4 regions of the Allorhizobium sp. DMC15 genome follow, and region 1 is predicted to be linked to each of the others. Evidence: predicted binding sites of a transcription regulator. Region 1 holds the regulator's gene; each other region holds the start of a gene.
The links. The regulator PhoB, encoded in region 1, activates phosphate uptake and scavenging genes when phosphate is short. The targets are predictions, from matches to a motif close to TGTCATNNANCTGTCAT.
Positions count from the first base shown of each region.

Region 1 (4,886 bases):
GATCATGATCGCATCGACATAGCGCGAAAGCACCTTGGCGGTATCGCCGATGGTTTCGGCGCGGCCGAGCTGCATTTCGGTACCCGACAGGAACAGTGTCTCGCCACCCAACTGACGCATGCCGACATCGAAGGACACGCGGGTACGGGTGGATGGCTTCTCGAAGATCATCGCCAGCATCTTGCCGGCAAGCGGCTTGTCGGCGTTGCCGGCCTTGGTCGCCTGCTTGCGGCTGCGCGCGTCGTCCAGCATGTGACGCAGGTCCTGCGCTGAAACGGCGGAGAGATCGAGGAAATGCTTCGGGGATGCCATGAGTTTTACCTGTCTTGACCTTACGCGGTTACTGCGGTCTTGGCCCGGATCTGTTCCGCGGCGCGCTCGATGCGGGCGATGCCCTCGCGGGCCTCGGCGGCGCTGACCGTGAGCGGCGGCAGCAGGCGGATGACGTTATCGCCGGCGGGAACGCCAAGCAGATGCTCGTCCCGCATCGCCATCAGTAGCTCGGTGTTGGGCACCTTAGCCTTCATGCCGAGCATCAGGCCTTCACCGCGGACCTCCTCAATGACATCGGGATAGCGATCGCTGAGCGACGCCAGCCCCTGACGGAAGACAAGCGCCACATCCCGGACATGGTCGAGGAAGCCCTCGGCCAGCACGACGTCGAGCACGGCATTGCCGACCGCCATGGCGAGCGGGTTGCCGCCATAGGTGGAGCCGTGGGTGCCGGGCTTCATGCCGTAGGCGGCCTCTTCGGTCGCCAGGCAGGCGCCAACCGGGAAACCGCCGCCGATGCCCTTGGCCACCGCCATTAGGTCGGGCGTGATGCCGGCCCATTCATGGGCAAACAGCTTGCCGGTCCGGCCGACGCCGCACTGCACTTCATCGAGGATCAAAAGCAGACCGTGCTCATCGCAAATCGCGCGCAGGGCCTTCAGCATCTCGACCGGGATCGGCCGGATGCCACCTTCCCCCTGCACGGGCTCGACCAGGATACCGGCCGTCGCTTCGGTGATGGCGGCCTTGACGGCATCGAGATCACCGAACGGGACCTGGTCAAAGCCGGGCGCCTTGGGACCGAAACCTTCCAGATACTTTTCCTGGCCACCCGCCGCGATCGTCGCGATGGTGCGTCCGTGGAAAGCGCCTTCCATCGTGATGATGTGGAACTTCTCCGGATGCCCCTTGGCGAAATGGTAGCGGCGAGCGGTCTTGATCGCGCATTCCAGCGCCTCGGCACCCGAATTGGTGAAGAAGACGCGGTCGGCGAAGGTGACGTCCGTCAGGCGCTTGGCCAGCTTCTCCTGACCCGGCACTTCATAGAGGTTCGACAGGTGCCAGACCTTGTCAGCCTGGTCCTTGAGTGCGCCGACCACATGCGGGTTACCATGGCCGACCGAAGTCACGGCGACACCGGCTGCAAAATCGAGATAGCGCTCACCGGTCTCGGTGATCAGCCACACGCCCTCGCCTCGCTCGAAACGCAGGGGCGCCCGATTGTAGGTCTGATAGAGCGGCGTAGCGTCTGCCATGGCGATTGCATTCCTTCTGCATGCCCGTGCTTTCGACGGGACCGAGCCCGGCGGGCCCGAAACAATTAAAAATGCCGCCTTGCGGCGGCGTCGGCACTATCTGCATTTAACCCTGCAATGTCAACGAAACTTGCGGGATCTCGGCGGTCCGGCACAAAATCCGGCTTTCGACGCACGCGAGTGCCGGAAGGCGATTCCACCTGTTGCATACTTGACTCACTCGGGAAGCAAGTTGGGGAAAACCGGAAAATCGATTCCAGATGATTCCGGCGACTCTTGTCACAGAGTCGGCCGACCTCTAGGTTAAATTTCATTAAGAGATTGCATGCGGCGGAAGTGATCACCGACAGTTACGAGGCGGTTTTGTTTCGAATTCGTTCGAAGCAACGGTGACGGATTCTGCCATGACACACGCGAGCGGCGGAGAAGTATGGCATGAATTGGACTGATGAGCGGGTTGAAAAACTCAAGCGTCTCTGGGCCGAAGGCCTGAGCGCAAGCCAGATTGCAGCACAGTTGGGTGGCGTAAGTCGAAACGCGGTGATTGGTAAAGTGCACCGGCTGAACCTGCCTGGTCGTGCGAAGGCCGGCGGCAGCTCCTCAGCAGCGCGTCCTGCCAAGCGCACCGCCGCACCCCAGCGTCCGGCGAACTTCCAGGCTCGCCCGGCAGCAACCGCTACCCGGACCGTGACACGTGCGGCCGGCGCGACCCTTCTCAAGGAAGAGATCGAGGTCGAGACCTTCCAGGAAGTCGAAGTCAGCCGTCCGCTGAACGTCGTCGTGCCGATCTCGCGCCGCCTGGCGCTGACGGAGCTCACTGAGCGCACCTGCAAGTGGCCGATCGGCGATCCGATGAAGGACGATTTCCATTTTTGTGGTTGCGAAATCAGCGACGCCTCGCCCTATTGCACCTATCATGCGAAGCTCGCCTACCAGCCGGTCAGCGACCGCCGCAAGGCCGCTCGTTAAGACGAGCGGACGATCACACAGATTTTGGATGGGTCCTTCGGGGCCCGTTTTCTTTGGGCCATGCGCCAAACGAAAGGGCCGCAACGGATGATCCGTGCGGCCCTTTCGTTTGCGTCAAGTGATTGAAGCTTCAGGCTTCCATTGAATAACCCGCACCTCGAACGGTCCGGATGACATCCTGCATGTTGGAGAAATTCAGCGCCTTGCGCAGCCGCCCGACATGCACGTCGACGGTGCGTTCGTCGACATAGATGTCGTGGCCCCAGACGCCGTCGAGCAGTTGCGAGCGCGAGAACACCCGGCCGGGCGAGGTCATCAGGAATTCCAGGAGGCGGAACTCGGTCGGGCCGAGACGGACTTCGCGGCTCTTGCGATGGACGCGGTGGGTTTCCCGGTCGAGCTCGATGTCACCACAGCGCAGGACACTCGACAGCACTTCCGGCTTGGCCCGACGCAGCATCGCCTTGACGCGCGCCATCAGTTCCGGTGTCGAGAAGGGCTTGACGACATAGTCGTCGGCGCCGGTCGCAAGACCCCTGACCCGTTCGCTTTCCTCGCCCCGTGCCGTCAGCATGATGATCGGCAGGCGCTCCGTTTCCGGCCGGACGCGCAGGCGGCGGCACAGCTCAATGCCCGAGACGCCCGGCAGCATCCAGTCGAGGATCAGCAGGTCCGGCACCCGTTCCTGCAGACGGATCTCGGCCTCGTCGCCGCGCAGGATCGTTTCGACCTCATATCCTTCCGATTCCAGATTGTAGCGCAGGAGGACGCTCAGCGCCTCCTCGTCTTCCACCACGGCAATCTTCGGCTGCATCAGACCATCACCTCGCTGTGGCCAAGGCTCATTCGGTGATCGCACCGACGGAAGACGTCAGGTCTTCCTTCGGCCGTTCGCCTTCCGGCGGCGCACCTGTTGTCATGTAGTAGATGGTCTCGGCGATGTTGGTCGCGTGGTCGCCGATGCGCTCGATGTTCTTGGCGCAGAAGAGAAGATGCGTGCAGCTGGTGATGTTGCGCGGATCTTCCATCATGTAGGTCAACAATTCGCGGAACAGCGAGGTGTAGATCGCATCGATCTCCTCGTCGCGGTCGCGGATCGACTTGGCCTTTTCGGCAGAGCGGGTCGTGTAGACGTCGAGCACTTCCTTGAGCTGGGCAAGGGCCAGATCGGACAGATGCTCGAGGCCGCGGGCGAGCTTGCGCGGAACGCCCGTCGCCTGGATGGCCACAACGCGCTTGGAGTTGCTCTTGCCGAGATCGCCGACGCGTTCGAGGTCGGAGGCAATGCGCAGGGCGCCGATGATTTCACGAAGGTCGGAGGCGACCGGCTGACGCTTGGCGATGGTGACAACGGCCTTCTCGCCGATTTCCTTCTCCATCGAGTCCATGATGACGTCGTCGGAGATCACCTTCTGTGCAAGGGCGGCGTCGGAATTGACCAGCGAGCGCACGCTTTCGGCGACCATCTGTTCCGCCAGACCGCCCATCTCGGAGATGCGGCGCATCAGAAATTTCAGTTCCTCGTCGAAGGCCGAATAGATGTGTGAGGAAGCCATAAGCCAGATCCTTGATTGTAAAGAGAGCCAGGGTATGCGCTGAGATCGCTCAGCCGAAGCGGCCCATGATGTAGTCTTGCGTGCGCTGATCGTCCGGGTTGGTGAACATCTTGTCCGTGTCGTTTTCTTCGACGAGTTCGCCCAGATGGAACATGGCCGTGCGCTGGGAGACGCGGGCGGCCTGCTGCATCGAGTGGGTGACGATCACGATCGTGTAGTTCTCGCGCAGTTCGTGGATCAGTTCCTCGACTTTGGCGGTCGCGATCGGATCGAGTGCCGAGCAGGGTTCGTCCATGAGGATGACTTCCGGGCTGACGGCGACGGCACGGGCGATGCAGAGACGCTGCTGCTGGCCACCGGAAAGACCGGTACCGGCCGCATCCAGGCGATCCTTGACTTCGTTCCAGAGGCCGGCCTTCTGCAGGGCGGTCGAAACGATCTCGTCGAGATCGGCCTTGTTCTTGGCCAGGCCATGGATGCGCGGACCGTAGGCGACGTTCTCGTAGATCGACTTCGGGAACGGGTTCGGCTTCTGGAAGACCATGCCCACCTTGGCGCGCAGCTGCACCGGATCGACCTTGGCGTCGTAGATGTTTTCGGCATCGATCAGGATGTTGCCCTCGACGCGGCAGCTGGCGATCGTGTCGTTCATCCGGTTGATGCAGCGCAGGAAGGTCGACTTGCCGCAGCCCGATGGGCCGATAAAGGCGGTCACCGAGCGCGGACGGATCTCGATGTTCACGTCGCGCAGGGCCTGCTTCTCGCCGTAGTAAACCTGCACGTCGCGTGCGGTAATCTTGGATTCAGTCATTGTCGGTGCTTTCGTCGTCGT
Region 1 is NZ_JBQUZB010000001.1:428,827-433,712, reverse strand. Features, by position in the region: gene argF (ornithine carbamoyltransferase) at 1-312, opposite strand, end outside; gene ACT53S_RS02125 (acetylornithine transaminase) at 333-1,529, opposite strand; gene ACT53S_RS02120 (GcrA family cell cycle regulator) at 1,965-2,498, shown strand; gene phoB (phosphate regulon transcriptional regulator PhoB) at 2,629-3,312, opposite strand; gene phoU (phosphate signaling complex protein PhoU) at 3,341-4,054, opposite strand; gene pstB (phosphate ABC transporter ATP-binding protein PstB) at 4,104-4,886, opposite strand, start outside.

Region 2 (4,886 bases), 520 kb from region 1:
CGCAACGAAGCCCCGGACGCGGGTGCCGGCAACAGCGGCGAAACCAAGGCCGAGAGTGCGGCTGCGGAGCCGGTGGTGTCCCAGGTGGTCGTTTCGCAGAGTCCGGCCTCGACACCCTCGCTGATCGTGCGCGAAACCATCCGCTCCGGCCAGTCGGTCATCTACACCCAGGGCGACGTCACGGTCATCGGCTCGGTCCAGTCCGGTGCCGAAGTCATCGCCGGCGGATCCGTCCATATCTACGGCGCGCTGCGCGGCAGAGCGCTCGCCGGATGCGTTGGCAATGCCGACGCAAGGATCTTCTGTCGTAAGTTCGAATCCGAGCTGGTTGCAATCGACGGCGTCTACGCGATGACCGACGACATGGATCCAGAATTGAAAGGGCATCCCGTTCAGCTTTGGCTGGAGGGGGATGCAATCATGACAGAAAGAATGACGTGAACTTGAGCGGGGATAGACAGGAGAACAACATGGGCAAGGTGATTGTTGTGACATCAGGCAAGGGCGGGGTCGGCAAGACCACGTCGACAGCCGCTCTGGGTGCCGCGCTCGCGCAGCGCAACGAAAAGGTCGTGGTCGTCGATTTCGACGTGGGCCTTCGCAATCTCGATCTGGTGATGGGCGCCGAGCGCCGCGTCGTCTACGACCTCGTGAACGTGATCCAGGGTGACGCCAAGCTGCCGCAGGCGCTGATCCGCGACAAGCGGCTGGAAACGCTCTTCCTGCTGCCTGCCTCGCAGACCCGCGACAAGGATAACCTGACCGCCGAAGGCGTCGAGCAGGTCATCAACGAGCTGAAGAAGTATTTCGACTGGATCATCTGCGACAGCCCGGCCGGCATCGAACGCGGTGCGACGCTTGCGATGCGCCATGCCGATATGGCCGTCGTCGTCACCAATCCGGAAGTCTCTTCGGTGCGCGATTCGGACCGCATCATCGGTCTCCTGGATTCCAAGACGCTCAAGGCCGAACGCGGCGAGCGCATGGAAAAGCACCTGCTGCTGACCCGCTACGACGCCAACCGCGCCCAGCGTGGCGACATGCTGAAGGTGGACGACGTGCTCGAGATCCTGTCGATCCCGCTGGTCGGCATAATCCCGGAGAGCATGGATGTGCTGCGCGCCTCCAACATCGGTGCGCCTGTCACGCTCGCCGACGCCCGCAGCGCCCCGGCCATGGCCTATTTCGACGCCGCCCGTCGTCTGGCCGGCGAAAACGTTCCGATCACCATCCCTGGCGAGAAGCGTGGTCTCCTCGACAAGATCTTCGCGCGGAGGGCCGCATGAGCATTTTCTCCCTGTTCCGCAAGCAGCGTTCCGCTCCGATGGCGCGCGAACGCCTGCAGGTCCTGCTCGCCCATGAACGGGCGTCGCTAGAAAGCGATCTGGTGGCCGTGCTGCGCGAGGAAATCCTTGCCGTGATCGCCAAGCATGTCGAATTCGACCGTGACAAGGTGCAGATCAAGATGGACCGCGACGAGGACGTGTCGATCCTGGAGATCGATGTCGAAATCCCGCGCAACGCCCAGCGCCTCGCCGCCTGATCGGACCATCGTCTGCGATGGAAAAGGCCGCCGCCGGAAAACCCGGTCGGCGGCCTTCTCTTGTTCTGTGAGAAGGGCAGGGCGGACATTGCCGCCCGGCCCTCGATCCTCAGCCGATCTTGGCGTTGTCGTCCTTCTTGATCGCAACGATCGTCGATCGCGGCAGCTTGCCTTCGCCATCCGGGAAGGGGGCGTCGGGATGCTGGATGCCGACGAAATGGGTGCGCTTGTCGGCCGACCAGGTCTGGCCGGTGACTTCGGCACCCTTCGGGGCGGTGAGGAAGCGCTCGATCCGGCCCGTGACCGGGTCGCCCGCCAGCATCTGGTTGTTGCCCTGGCCGGCGAACTCGCCTTCGTTGGTGTCTTCACCGTCGGTCTGGATCCAGAGAAGACCGGTCGAATCGAACATCATGCCGTCGGGCGAGTTGAACATGTTGCCTTCGTTGATGTTCGACGAGCCGGCATAGGGGCCGTCCTTGTGCACGACCGGGTTGCCGGCCATCAGGAACAGGTCCCACTTGAACTTGCCATCGGCATGGTCGTCATTCTCGGGGTACCAGCGCACGATCTGGCCGTATTCATTGGCCTCGCGCGGGTTGGCAGCGTTTATCTCCATCACGTCGCCACCGGCATTCGTCCGCATCTTGCCGTCCTTCAGAACAGCGCGGTTGCTGTTGTTGGTCAGGCAGCAATAGGCCTCGATGGCAACCGGATTGGTGGCAACCCATTCCGGGCGGTCCATGGTGGTTGCACCCACCTTGGACGCCGCCTGGCGGGTGAAGACGCAGATCTCGTCCATCTTCATGCCGGTCGTCTCTTCGGTGAGCGCAAGCCATTCGCCGTTGCCGTCGTCCGAGAACTTGGCAACGTAGAGCGTGCCTTCATCGAGCAGCTTGGAGGTGTCTCCACCCGGAACGTAGATGCCGTTGGAGACATATTTGTAGAGGAACTCGCCGCGTTCATCGTCGCCCATATAGACGACCACGCGGCCGTCGCGGGCCACGACCACGGCGGCGTTTTCGTGCTTGATACGGCCAAGTGCAGTGCGCTTGATCGGGGTCGAGGAGGCGTCCGACGGATCGATTTCGACGACATAACCGGCGCGACGCGGCTCGTTCGGGTTCTTCGACACGTCGAAGCGCTCATCGAACTTCTCGTAGCCATAGCGGGTCTCGGCTACGATGCCGTAGCGCTTGTAGTCGTCGGGCATCTTGAACTCGGCATTGGTGGTGCCGAAGTAGCCGTTGAAGTTTTCTTCGCAGGTGAGGTAGGTGCCCCACGGCGTCTTGCCGGCGCCGCAGTTGTTGAAGGTCCCGAGACAGTCGACACCATTGGGATCGGCAGCCGTCTTGACGAGCTCGGAGCCGGCGGCAGGACCCGAGAGCTTCATCGGCGTGTTGTGGTGGATACGGCGGTTGAACTTGCTGTCGACCACGATCTGCCAGCCGTCAGCGCCTTCCGCCACTTCCATGACGGTCACGCCCTGCATGTGCTGCAGGATCTTCACGTCGTCGAGCGACTGCGGCATGCCTTCCGGCGCGTGCGGCAGGTTGGTTTCGTTGTTGACGTATTCGTGGTTGACGGCGATGACCTGGGCGCTGCCGATGACGAACAGTTCCATGCCGTCGGTGTTTTCGCCGAAGACCTTGTCGGAGTTTTCGAGCGATACGCCCTTCATCGGGTCGATGTCGGAGGCCGTGGAGAACAGCGGCTGGCCCCACTTGGCAAGCGGCTTCCAGCTATAGCCTTCCGGAACGTGAACGGTGTTGTCGGTGGCGATCGGGATCGGCTTGAAGGCAAAGCGCGAGGCCGCTTCCTGGGCCTGAGCGGACGTGGAGCTCATCAGATTGCCGAGCGTGCCCATGGCCGCAGCGGCAGAACCGAGCGCGAGCACGCCGCCGAGAAAGCCGCGGCGCGACACGGCGCGTTCAACGACACGGTCGAAATCTGTCATGGCCGGCGGCGGATTGTGCAGCTCATCCCATTCGTCCCAGGACAGGTGATTGGTATTGGTCTCGGTCATGGCGGGAGCCTCCTTTGGGTTGAAGTTCATCCCCCGACTAGTCAGCCCGGGTAACAGGGATATGACGAAATCCGAACAGCCCGGCAGATCTGAAAAGGCTGCATTAGAACCTCCCGATCGGCATTCGGCCGCGCGGCGTTTTAAGCCCTTGTCCTACCTTACCTTTGACCCGGACCGCCCCGGATGAGCGCGAGACGGGATCGCCGGCGTTCACACATCTTTGTTGGATCGCCGTTTCCCTCAGGGTCTCTTCCCTGATTTAGGCCGGTGGACGGGACGGCATGACGCATGCAAAAGATTTGACGTTTACGTAAAAATCAATTAGCCAAAGAGAAGAATAAGCCGCGCCTCCTGGGTGGGAGACTGGGCGTGGCCACGAGCATACGCCAGTTGGAGGAGCACGTCATGTACAAGGCGCCCGTAGAAGAGATCGCGTTCACCCTCAAGCATGTCGCTGGGCTCTCGAAAGCTATTGACGATGGCAAGCTGGGGGATCTCAGCGATGACCTCGTCGACGCGATCTTGACCGAAGCCGGCCGCTTCGCCTCCGATGAGGTCGCCCCGCTCGCCGAAATTGGCGACAAACAGGGCGCCCGCATGGTCGATGGCAAGGTGATCGTTCCCGACGGCTGGGACAATCTCTACCGCGCCTGGGCCGAAGGCGGCTGGAACTCTCTGACGGCGTCCGAGGATTTCGGCGGGCAGGGGCTTCCGCATATGCTGAACGTCGCCGCACTCGAAATGTGGAATTCCGGCTCCATGGGCTTTGCGCTCGGACCGACGCTGACCATGGGCGCCGTCGATGCCGTCACCGCGCACGGTTCCGAGGAATTGAAGGCGAAGTATTTGCCGAAAATGGTCTCCGGCGAATGGACCGGCACCATGAACCTCACCGAACCCCATGCCGGCTCCGATCTCGGCGTCATGAAGTCCCGCGCCGAGCGTCGCGATGACGGCACCTACCGTATCTTCGGCCAGAAGATCTTCATCACCTGGGGCGAGCACGAGATCACCGAGAACATCATCCATCTCGTTCTCGCGCGTCTTCCCGATGCACCCGCCGGCACACGCGGCATCTCGCTCTTCCTCGTGCCGAAATACCTCGTCAACGACGACGGCTCGCTCGGTGCCCGCAACGACCTCCACTGCCATTCGCTGGAGCACAAGCTCGGCATCCACGGCTCGCCGACCTGCACCATGATCTATGGCGACGGCAAGTATGGCGACGAGCCGGGCGCGATCGGCTGGCTGATCGGCGAGGAGAACAAGGGCCTCGCCTGCATGTTCACCATGATGAACAATGCCCGCCTGGCCGTCGGC
Region 2 is NZ_JBQUZB010000001.1:949,407-954,292, forward strand. Features, by position in the region: gene minC (septum site-determining protein MinC) at 1-441, shown strand, start outside; gene minD (septum site-determining protein MinD) at 471-1,286, shown strand; gene minE (cell division topological specificity factor MinE) at 1,283-1,543, shown strand; gene ACT53S_RS04590 (PhoX family protein) at 1,653-3,566, opposite strand; gene ACT53S_RS04595 (acyl-CoA dehydrogenase) at 3,972-4,886, shown strand, end outside.
Region 2: ACT53S_RS04590 (PhoX family protein) is a predicted target of PhoB. The motif match lies at 3,617-3,633, and genes of this name have one in related genera.

Region 3 (4,886 bases), on a different contig from region 1:
AAGGTCAGCGGCTGATGGCGTTCCAGACTTTGCCCCAGGGTGATCCGAAGGGCGACCGGCCATGGTGGCTGGTCGCCTTCGTCGTGTTGGCGGTTGCGCTCGGCGCCGTCATCTTCGTCAGCGATCTCTACGCTCAGGTCTTCAACACGATCGTGAAAGGTCTCGGTGTCACGGTCTTCGTGACGCTGGCCGGGTTTTTGCTCGCCACAGCGCTGGGCCTGCTGGTCGCTCTTCTCGGAATGTCCGATCATCTGGTCCTCCGCCAGATCGCACGCTTCTATGTCGAGGTCGTGCGCGGAATCCCGATACTCGTTCTGTTGTTTTACATCGCTTTTGTTGGTGCCCCTGCGATCGTCACCCTGTTCAATCTGGTCGCCACACCTTTGATCAATGCCGGGTTCGTCGAGCCACTGGTCGTGCGCGACGTGTCGCTGATGTGGAGGGCGATCATCGCCCTGATGATCGGCTATTCCGCCTTCATCGCCGAGATCTTCCGGGCTGGCATACAGTCGATCGACAAGGGGCAGATCGAAGCCGCTAAGGCGCTTGGGTTGAGCCGGAGCCAGCGCTTCCGGCTGGTGGTCTTCCCGCAGGCGATCCGGGTGATCTTCCCGCCCCTGTCGAACGACTTCGTCGCGATGGTAAAGGATTCTTCCCTGGTCTCGGTGCTGGGCGTCGCCGACATCACCCAGATGGGCAAGGTCTACGCCTCTGGCTCGTTCCGCTTCTTTGAGACCTATTCGATCGTCGCCTATGTCTATCTGATCCTGACGATCGGGCTTTCAATCCTGCTGCGTGATTTCGAGAAGCGGATGCGTTCGCGCAATCGAAGCGAATAATCGCTCAGTACTTTTCCGGCACGTACATTTCGGGCGGGACGGGATGGCGGATATAGTCGGCGTTGCGCACGCGCGCCGGAAGTTCGACGGCTTCCTTCGGAACATGCTCGTACGGCACCTGCGACAGGAGATGGGCGATCATGTTGAGACGCGCCTTCTTCTTGTCCACGGCTTGGACCACCCACCAGGGGGCTTCCGGAATGTGAGTGCGCTCCAGCATTTCCTCCTTGGCCCGGGTGTAGCTCTCCCAGTGCACCCGGCTTTCGAGGTCCATGGGCGAGAGCTTCCACTGTTTCAGCGGATCATTGATGCGCATCTGGAAGCGGAATTCCTGCTCCTCGTCGGTGATCGAGAACCAGTATTTGACGAGGATGATGCCGGAGCGCACCAGCATGCGCTCGAATTCGGGCACGGAGCGGAAGAACTCTTCGAGTTCGTCCGGCGTGCAGAAACCCATGACCCGCTCGACGCCGGCGCGGTTGTACCAGGAGCGGTCGAAAAGAACCATTTCGCCCGCCGTCGGCAGGTGCTGCACATAGCGCTGGAAATACCACTGGCTGCGCTCGCGCTCGGTGGGTGCCGGCAGGGCCACGACCCGGCAGACACGCGGGTTGAGCCGCTGGGTGACCCGCTTGATCGCCCCACCCTTGCCGGCCGAATCGCGGCCCTCGAACAGCACCACCATCTTCAGCTTCTTGTACTGCACCCAGTCCTGCAGGCGCACCAGCTCGTGCTGCAACCGGAAAAGCTCGCGGAAGTAGATCTTCCGGTCGATGGTCGGCTCCGCCATGCCGTCTGCAACCAGTTGGTCGAGGCGTTCCTCGTCGAGCTGTTGCTCCAGTTCCTCGTCGAAGCTATCGAGGATTTCGGTCTTGATGCGATGGATGTCTTCGTTCATGGCGCGGGTTCCGGCGGGGCGAGCGTTTACTGACGAAGATCAAGCATGCTTGCACGACTGCTTCATGACAGACCGATGTCAGAGGCCGTGCGAAGCAATTGCCGACATCTGCGAAAACTGGTATGACGCCGCCCATGGGATCGAAATTCGGATGCCTCGCGAACCAGTTTATCGTGCTGCAGGACCACAAGCGTCTGCCGGCACGCTTTTTCGCGCGCGTTCAGGGGGCCCTGGCGAGCCTTCGCGGCTGATCGCCTTTGGCCGACAATCCGGCCCTTCTGCATCCTCGAAGATCCAAATCCCTTTTTCCTCAGTCTGGATGGAATTTACCCATGAGCGCACCTCGCACCCTTTACGACAAGATCTGGGACGACCACGTCGTCGATCGCCAGGACGACGGCACCTGTCTCCTCTACATCGATCGTCACCTCGTTCACGAAGTGACGAGCCCGCAGGCCTTCGAAGGTCTGCGCATGGCCGGCCGCAAGGTCCGCGCACCGCAGAAGACGCTGGCCGTTGTTGACCACAACGTGCCGACCTCGCCGGACCGCCATCTCGGCATCAAGAACGAGGAAAGCCGCATCCAGGTCGAGGCGCTTGCCAACAACGCGGCCGAATTCGGCGTCGAATACTACTCGGCCTCGGACAAGCGCCAGGGCATCGTGCACATCGTCGGCCCGGAACAGGGCTTCACCCTGCCCGGCATGACCATCGTCTGCGGTGACAGCCACACCTCGACGCATGGCGCCTTCGGCGCGCTCGCTCACGGCATCGGCACGTCCGAGGTCGAGCACGTGCTCGCGACCCAGACGCTGATCCAGAAGAAGGCGAAGAACATGCTGGTGCGCGTCGACGGGAAACTGCCCGAAGGCGTGACGGCGAAGGACATCATCCTCGCCATCATCGGCGAGATCGGCACCGCCGGCGGCACCGGCCATGTCATCGAATTCGCCGGCGAAGCGATCGAATCGCTCTCGATGGAAGGCCGCATGACCATCTGCAACATGACGATCGAAGGCGGCGCCCGCGCTGGCCTGATCGCGCCGGACGAGAAGACCTTCGAATACATCAAGGACAAGCCGCGTGCGCCCAAGGGTGAAGCGCTCGAGCAGGCGATTGCCTACTGGAAGACGCTGAAGTCCGATGAAGGTGCACATTTCGACCGCGTCGTCGTTCTCGACGCTGCCAACCTGCCGCCGATCGTGTCCTGGGGCTCTTCCCCGGAAGACGTCGTCTCGGTTCAGGGCATCGTGCCCAATCCTGACGATATCCAGGACGAAACGAAGCGCGCTTCCAAGTGGCGTGCGCTCGACTATATGGGCCTGAAGCCGGGCACGAAGATCACCGATATCGCGATCGACCGCGTCTTCATCGGCTCCTGCACCAATGGCCGCATTGAAGACCTGCGCGCCGTCGCCAAGGTCGTCGAAGGCAAGAAGGTCGCCTCCACCGTTTCCGCCATGATCGTTCCGGGCTCCGGCCTTGTGAAGGAACAGGCGGAAGCAGAAGGTCTCGACAAGATCTTCAAGGAAGCCGGCTTCGATTGGCGCGAGCCGGGCTGCTCGATGTGCCTGGCGATGAACGACGACCGTCTGAAGCCTGGCGAGCGTTGCGCGTCTACCTCGAACCGCAACTTCGAAGGCCGTCAGGGCTTCAAGGGCCGCACGCATCTCGTGTCGCCTGCCATGGCCGCGGCAGCAGCCGTTACTGGCCACTTCGTGGATATCCGCGACTTCCACTAAGCGCGCCGAAGACTGAGTTTATCTCTGCCGCCCGCTCAGAAAGCGGGCGGTTTCTTTTGTGCCACCCCGTTGCAAAGACAGGTGAAGCCGCTATCGTCGCACTGTCACGAAACTGTCACATACCGCCCGCGGGTCTCCCATGAACATCAGAGAATTCCTCCTCATGCACCGCAAGGCGCGGTCGTGAGTGCCGTCGCCGTTGGGCTGGCGCTCGTGGCAGCGATCCTGCATGCGAGCTGGAATGCCTTCCTGCGAACGGGGGCGGACCGGCTCTGGTCGATCACCGTGATGAGCCTGACCGGCAGCATCATCACGCTTCCCCTGCTCTTCCTTGTTCCCGTTCCCGGTGCGGCCGCCTGGCCCTACATCCTGCTCTCATCCGGTCTGCAGGTCGGCTACAGCCTGTTTCTGGTCGCAGCCTATCGGCAGGGTCAACTCGGCCAGGTCTATCCGATCGTGCGCGGCACCGTGCCTTTGCTGGTGACGCTGGGCGGCTTCCTCTTCTTCGGCGAGGTCTTGGGCCCCTGGCAGACGCTGGGCGTGCTGCTGATTGCTACAGGCATCATGAGCTTGTCGCTCGGCAAGACCCGTGCGGCGACGTCGTCGATCCTCTTTGCCCTGACGACCGGTCTCATCATCGCCTGCTATTCGACGGTGGACTCGCGTGGAGTGAAGCTCGTCGAGCTTCCGGTCGCCTATGCGCTCTGGGTGCTTTTTCTCTTCGGCATCATGATCACCATCGCCTTTGCGATCACGCGCAAAGGTCTTGCCATCGACCTCAAGTCACCGCTCACCTGGAAGGCCGCGGGTGGCGGCGTGGTCGCCATGCTCGCCTATGGGCTGGTGGTCGTGGCCTATGCCTATGCGCCGGCGGGCCTGGTCACGGCAGTGCGCGAAACCAGCGTGGTCTTCGCCGTACTCATTGGTGCGTTGATGCTGGGCGAGCCGCTGACGGTCCGGCGACTTCTCGCCTGCGTGATCGTCGCGGGCGGGGCGATCAGCGTCAGCCTCTGATCTGCCAAGAAGCTACTCGTAGCCTCAACGAAAAAAGGCTCCGGAAACCGGAGCCTTTCGTCATTTGATACGCTTGCAGCTGCTTATTCGGCAGACGCTTCGGCAGCGGCAGCAGCTTCAGCAGCAGCGGCCTTTTCAGCGGCTTCGGCTGCAGCCTTTTCAGCGGCCAGAGCCTGTGCTGCTGCAACCTTTTCGGCTTCCAGACGTGCCTTTTCTTCGGCAACAGCGGCGCGCTCGGCGTCGTTGAGCTTGCGGGCGCGCGTGCCGGTGTTCTCGACGATACGAGCCGACTTGCCGCGACGATCGCGCAGGTAGTAGAGCTTAGCGCGACGGACCTTACCGCGGCGAACGATTTCGACGCTTTCGACCAGCGGCGAGTAGACCGGGAATACG
Region 3 is NZ_JBQUZB010000004.1:190,386-195,271, forward strand. Features, by position in the region: gene ACT53S_RS18565 (amino acid ABC transporter permease) at 15-839, shown strand; gene ppk2 (polyphosphate kinase 2) at 844-1,737, opposite strand; gene leuC (3-isopropylmalate dehydratase large subunit) at 2,070-3,479, shown strand; gene ACT53S_RS18580 (EamA family transporter) at 3,663-4,493, shown strand; gene rplS (50S ribosomal protein L19) at 4,577-4,886, opposite strand, start outside.
Region 3: ppk2 (polyphosphate kinase 2) is a predicted target of PhoB. The motif match lies at 1,791-1,807, and genes of this name have one in related genera.

Region 4 (4,886 bases), on a different contig from region 1:
CATCCTCGGCATCGCGGCCCGCAAGAAACACGTTGGAGCAGACGATCTTGGCGGCATAACCCGTGCCGACGCGCAACAAGTCCGGTGGTGTCAGCCACAGCCAGACGATACCACCAGCGAGCAGCACGATAAATCCCAAGGCGATGCCAGCGAATATCTTCGACAGGAGACGCATGTTTTCCTCCGCGTGAGGCGGCCATGCAATCAGCAAATGATGACAGGCGAAAGGTCATGGGAGGCAATCTGCCTTCCTATCCACGGGTCAAACGGTGGGCTGGAATCAATGAACCGGGACCGGCGCAGAGCCGATCGCCAGTCGAGACTGCAGATAACCAAGCACCTCGCCGGCACCGAAAGGCCGTGAGAACAGGAAGCCCTGGGCATCTCCGATCCCGAGCGTTTTGATGAACTCGAGTTGCCGGACCGTTTCAATGCCTTCGATGGTGGTCGTAACCTGAAAGGTCTCGGAAAGCTTGTGCATGAGATCCACCAGGGTTGCCCCCTGACTGGTCTCGACCATTTGCTGAGCGAAGGACCGGTCGATTTTAAGTTCGTCGAGCGGGAACCTGCGCAGATGATGGATCGAAGCGAAACCCGTGCCGAAATCATCGAGCGCGATCCGCACGCCGCCCGATCGCAATTGCGCAAGGTTTCCGCAGACGAGATCAATGTCGACAGAAAAGACCGATTCCGTCACCTCGACGGTCAGGCGCTCGGGCGCCAGACCCGCCTCGACTAGGCTATCGAAGACATGGGAAACAAAGCCGGGATCCTTGAACTGGTCGCCGGATACATTGACGCTGACGCCAACGGGCGCAGGCCACCGCGAAGCCTCCTCGCAGGCCTTGCGTACGACCCAACGACCAATATCCAGGATGATGCCGATCCGTTCGGCAATCGGGATGAAGACGTCCGGGGCAATGAGCCCGCGCGTCGGATGCTTCCAGCGAAGCAAGGCCTCAAGCGACCGGACCTCACCGTCTCTAACACCAACGATCGGTTGGTAGTCGAGATAAAGCTCCCCCCCGCTTAGCGCATGAACAAGGTCCCGTTCCAGTTCCAGCGTCTCGTTAGCCGCCCGTGCCAAGGCCGGATCGTAGAGGGCGTGGCTTGCGCCGAAGCGCTGTTTCGCATGCCCGAGTGCCAGATCGGCACGTTTGACCACCTCACTGACGTCGTGATCCGTAGCCTGAAGCAACGTTGCCCCGATGCTCACACCCGCAAAGACCCGTTTTTTCTGGACCAGAAACGTGTGCGACAGGCTGTCTTCGATGGCCAGACAGACGAATTCGACGACTGCGCTTGATGCCTTGGGGAGGATCACGGCAAACTCGTCGCTGCCGGTCCGGAAAAGCTGCGCCCCTTCGCCAACCGAGTGCTTGAGCCGCCGGCCCGCCTCCACGAGTAGCGCATCGCCCGCCTCATGGCCCATGGTGTCGTTGACAAATTTGAAGCGATCGATGTCGATCAGCAGCAACGCCTGGTTCGGGCGGGCCGTGCCGAACAAGGCACGCAGACCGTCATGCAGCGCTTCGCGGTCGCCGAGCCCCGTCAGTCCGTCCACACCGGGCGTGTGGCGATCGGCCCGACGCTCTTCCAGAACCGCGATCTGGCCTCTCAATTTCTGCTCCACCCCGGCGAGATAGGCGGCGAGCCCGGCGGTGACGAAAGGCAGGCCGGCGGTCAGCAAGAACGGCCAGGCAGACATGATCTTCAGCGGGGATATCCCGGCGACGTCTAGTCCGAATGCGGGAATCAGCGAAGCCAAGGGTGCGATGGCGCCAACGGCAAAGCCTGCAGCCGAATAGGTGAGCACGCGACGTGAGGCAGGCTTCTTTAACATGATGTTAAACACCCCATATTTTGTAGGCAATAAATTGTACGAAAAGCCTTTAGAATTGGTTAGCAGCTCAGGCGTGCTCCGCGTCATCAAACTGTAGCACCCAGGAGCTAAACGCCAGCAACCTCAAGTGATGGCGGATTGACATGACAGAGATTGCACCGGATGCCGGCTTTCATCAGAACACGAAGCTGAAGGATGCGCTGCTGCAACATCGGCCCCTGTCGGCCGCAGGGCTGTCGGAGCGTGTGTTCGGCCTGCTGTTCTCCGGTCTCGTCTATGCGCAGATCTGGGAGGACCCCGAGATCGACATGGAGGCAATGGCGCTTTCGGAAGGTCATCGCATCGTCACCATCGGTTCCGGCGGCTGCAACATGCTGGCTTATCTGAGCCGCCGACCAGCCGCGATAGACGTGGTTGACCTCAACCCGAACCATGTGGCCCTCAATCGCCTCAAGCTCGCCGCCTTCCGCCATCTGCCGGATTACGCCGCTGTGCTGCGCTTCCTCGGGACGGCTGGCGAACGCGCCAACCTCGCTCTCTTCGACAAGCATATCGCCCCGCATCTGGATGAAACATCCCGTCGCTATTGGCAGAAGCGCGGTCTCATGGGCCGGCGGCGTGCGAGCGTCTTTACCCGCAACATCTATCGCACGGGTCTGCTTGGCCGCTTCATCGCGGTCGGTCACCTGCTGGCCCGGGCGCATGGTGTCCGGCTGGAAGATATGGTGGAGGCGAAGTCCTTGCGCGAACAGCGCCACGTCTTTGATACCCGCATCGCGCCGCTATTTGACAAGCCCTTCGTCCGCTGGCTGACAGCGCGCAAGAGCTCGCTCTTCGGCCTGGGCATCCCGCCGCAGCAATATGACGAGCTTGCCAGCCTCTCCGACGAAGGAACGATTGCACCAATCCTGCGGCACAGGCTGGAAAAGCTGGCCTGCTATTTTCCACTCCGGGACAACCCCTTTGCCTGGCAGGCTTTCGCGCGCCGGTATCCGAGAGCGGACGAGGGGCGCATGCCCAGCTATCTGCAGCCGCAGAACCATGAGGCGATCCGCGACTGCGCCGATCGGGTGACTGTCCATCATGCCGGCTTCACCGAACTTCTGGCGCAAAAGCCGGCAGCGAGCCTCGACCGCTTCGTTCTGCTCGATGCACAGGACTGGATGACGCCGCGTCAGTTGAACGAGCTCTGGACGGAGATCAGCCGCACAGCAGCCCCAGGCGCCCGCGTCATCTTCCGCACGGCAGCAGAAGCAAGCGTCCTCGACGGCAAACTCTCCGACAGTCTGCTGGAACAGTGGATCTATCTCGCCGACCAGTCCGCCGCGCTCGACAAACGGGACCGCTCGGCCATCTACGGCGGCTTCCACATCTACGAAAAGCGATCGGCATGAGCGCCGACCGCAGCACCATCGTTGACGGGTCGGGCCACGCGGACCGCATGGACGCGATGTATCGCTATCAGCGGCACATCTATGATCTCACCCGGAAATACTACCTTCTCGGCCGCGACCGCATGATTTCCGGCTTGGCTGTTCCGGACGGCGGCACCCTCCTCGAAGTGGGCTGCGGCACGGGTCGCAACCTGTTGCGGGCCCGCCGCCACTATCCTTCGGCCAGCCTGTGCGGTCTCGACATCTCGGCGGAAATGCTTGCCTCCGCGCGCCGCAATTTCCGCGGGGAAAGCGACCAGCCCCTGCTGCGAGTCGCCGACGCGACCCGCTTTACCGCCGCAGATTTCGGCACTGCCGCCTTCGACCGCGTGATGATCTCCTATGCACTGTCGATGATCCCGGACTGGGAGGCAGCCATCGACCGGGCACTTGCGGTGCTTGGCCCGGCGGGCTCGTTGCACATCGTCGACTTCGGCCAGCAGGAACGGCTTCCCAAATTCGCACGCAAGGTCCTGCAGGCCTGGCTCAATCGTTTCCACGTGACCCCACGCGCAGACCTGCGGGAGGCCCTTGAGAAACACGCCCGGCAAAATGGCTTCCACCTCACCTTTGAGTCGCTGTGGCGCGGCTATGCCTGGCACGCCGTTCTCTCGCGTTGAGCGGCGGCGGTTTTCAAAAATCCCTGCATCGGACGGATTGCATGTAACCCCGTTTTAACCATGATGGGTGGACAAGGACACTCGATGCACCAAACGGACCTTTACCGTCTGTCCGGGCACGAGCTTTAACCTGACCCATGGACGACCGATGCGGTGGCTATCGACGGCACTTTTGCCCTTCTGCCTGTTTTTCGCCGGCTGCACATCGGGCAGCTACGACCTCATGGAGACGGCGTCCGTCTCGCCGCACTTCCACGATACTGATCCACAGGACTTCGGTGGCAAGACACCCCACCGTCACCAGGTGCACGGCATCGACGTGTCCAAATGGAACGGCGACGTCGATTGGCGCGAGGTCAAGCGTTCGGGCGTCTCTTTCGTCTTCATCAAGGCGACGGAAGGCGGCGACCGTCTGGATCCGCGCTTCAACGAATACTGGCAGGGCGCCCGTGCGGCAGGCCTCGCTTACGCCCCCTACCACTTCTACTATTTCTGTTCGACGGCCGACCAGCAGGCAGACTGGTTCATCGCCAATGTCCCGCGTGAGGCCATCCAGCTGCCACCGGTGCTCGACGCCGAATGGAATCCCTCCTCCAAGACCTGCCGTACCCGTCCGGACCCGGCAACGGTCCGCAGCGAGATGAAGCGGTTCATGGACCGTATTGAGGCCTATTACGGCAAGCGGCCGATCATCTATACCTCCGTTGACTTCCATCGCGACAATCTCGACGGCGCTTTCAACGACTACCACTTCTGGGTTCGTGCGGTGGCACAACATCCGAGCGAGATCTATTCGGAACGCCGGTGGGCCTTTTGGCAATATACCTCGACGGGTGTCATCCCCGGCATCAAGGGCGGTACCGATATCAACGTCTTTGCCGGAACGCAGAAGAACTGGCACAATTGGGTCGCCGCCGTTTCGAAATGACCGTTCTGCCGACCGGTTTTGGCGGAAATCCAATTTCGGGTCGCGCCTTCATGCCAACGCGC
Region 4 is NZ_JBQUZB010000002.1:104,940-109,825, forward strand. Features, by position in the region: gene ACT53S_RS09045 (serine hydrolase domain-containing protein) at 1-175, opposite strand, end outside; gene ACT53S_RS09050 (putative bifunctional diguanylate cyclase/phosphodiesterase) at 281-1,843, opposite strand; gene ACT53S_RS09055 (BtaA family protein) at 1,987-3,237, shown strand; gene ACT53S_RS09060 (class I SAM-dependent methyltransferase) at 3,234-3,896, shown strand; gene ACT53S_RS09065 (glycoside hydrolase family 25 protein) at 4,045-4,824, shown strand.
Region 4: ACT53S_RS09055 (BtaA family protein) is a predicted target of PhoB. The motif match lies at 1,925-1,941, and genes of this name have one in related genera.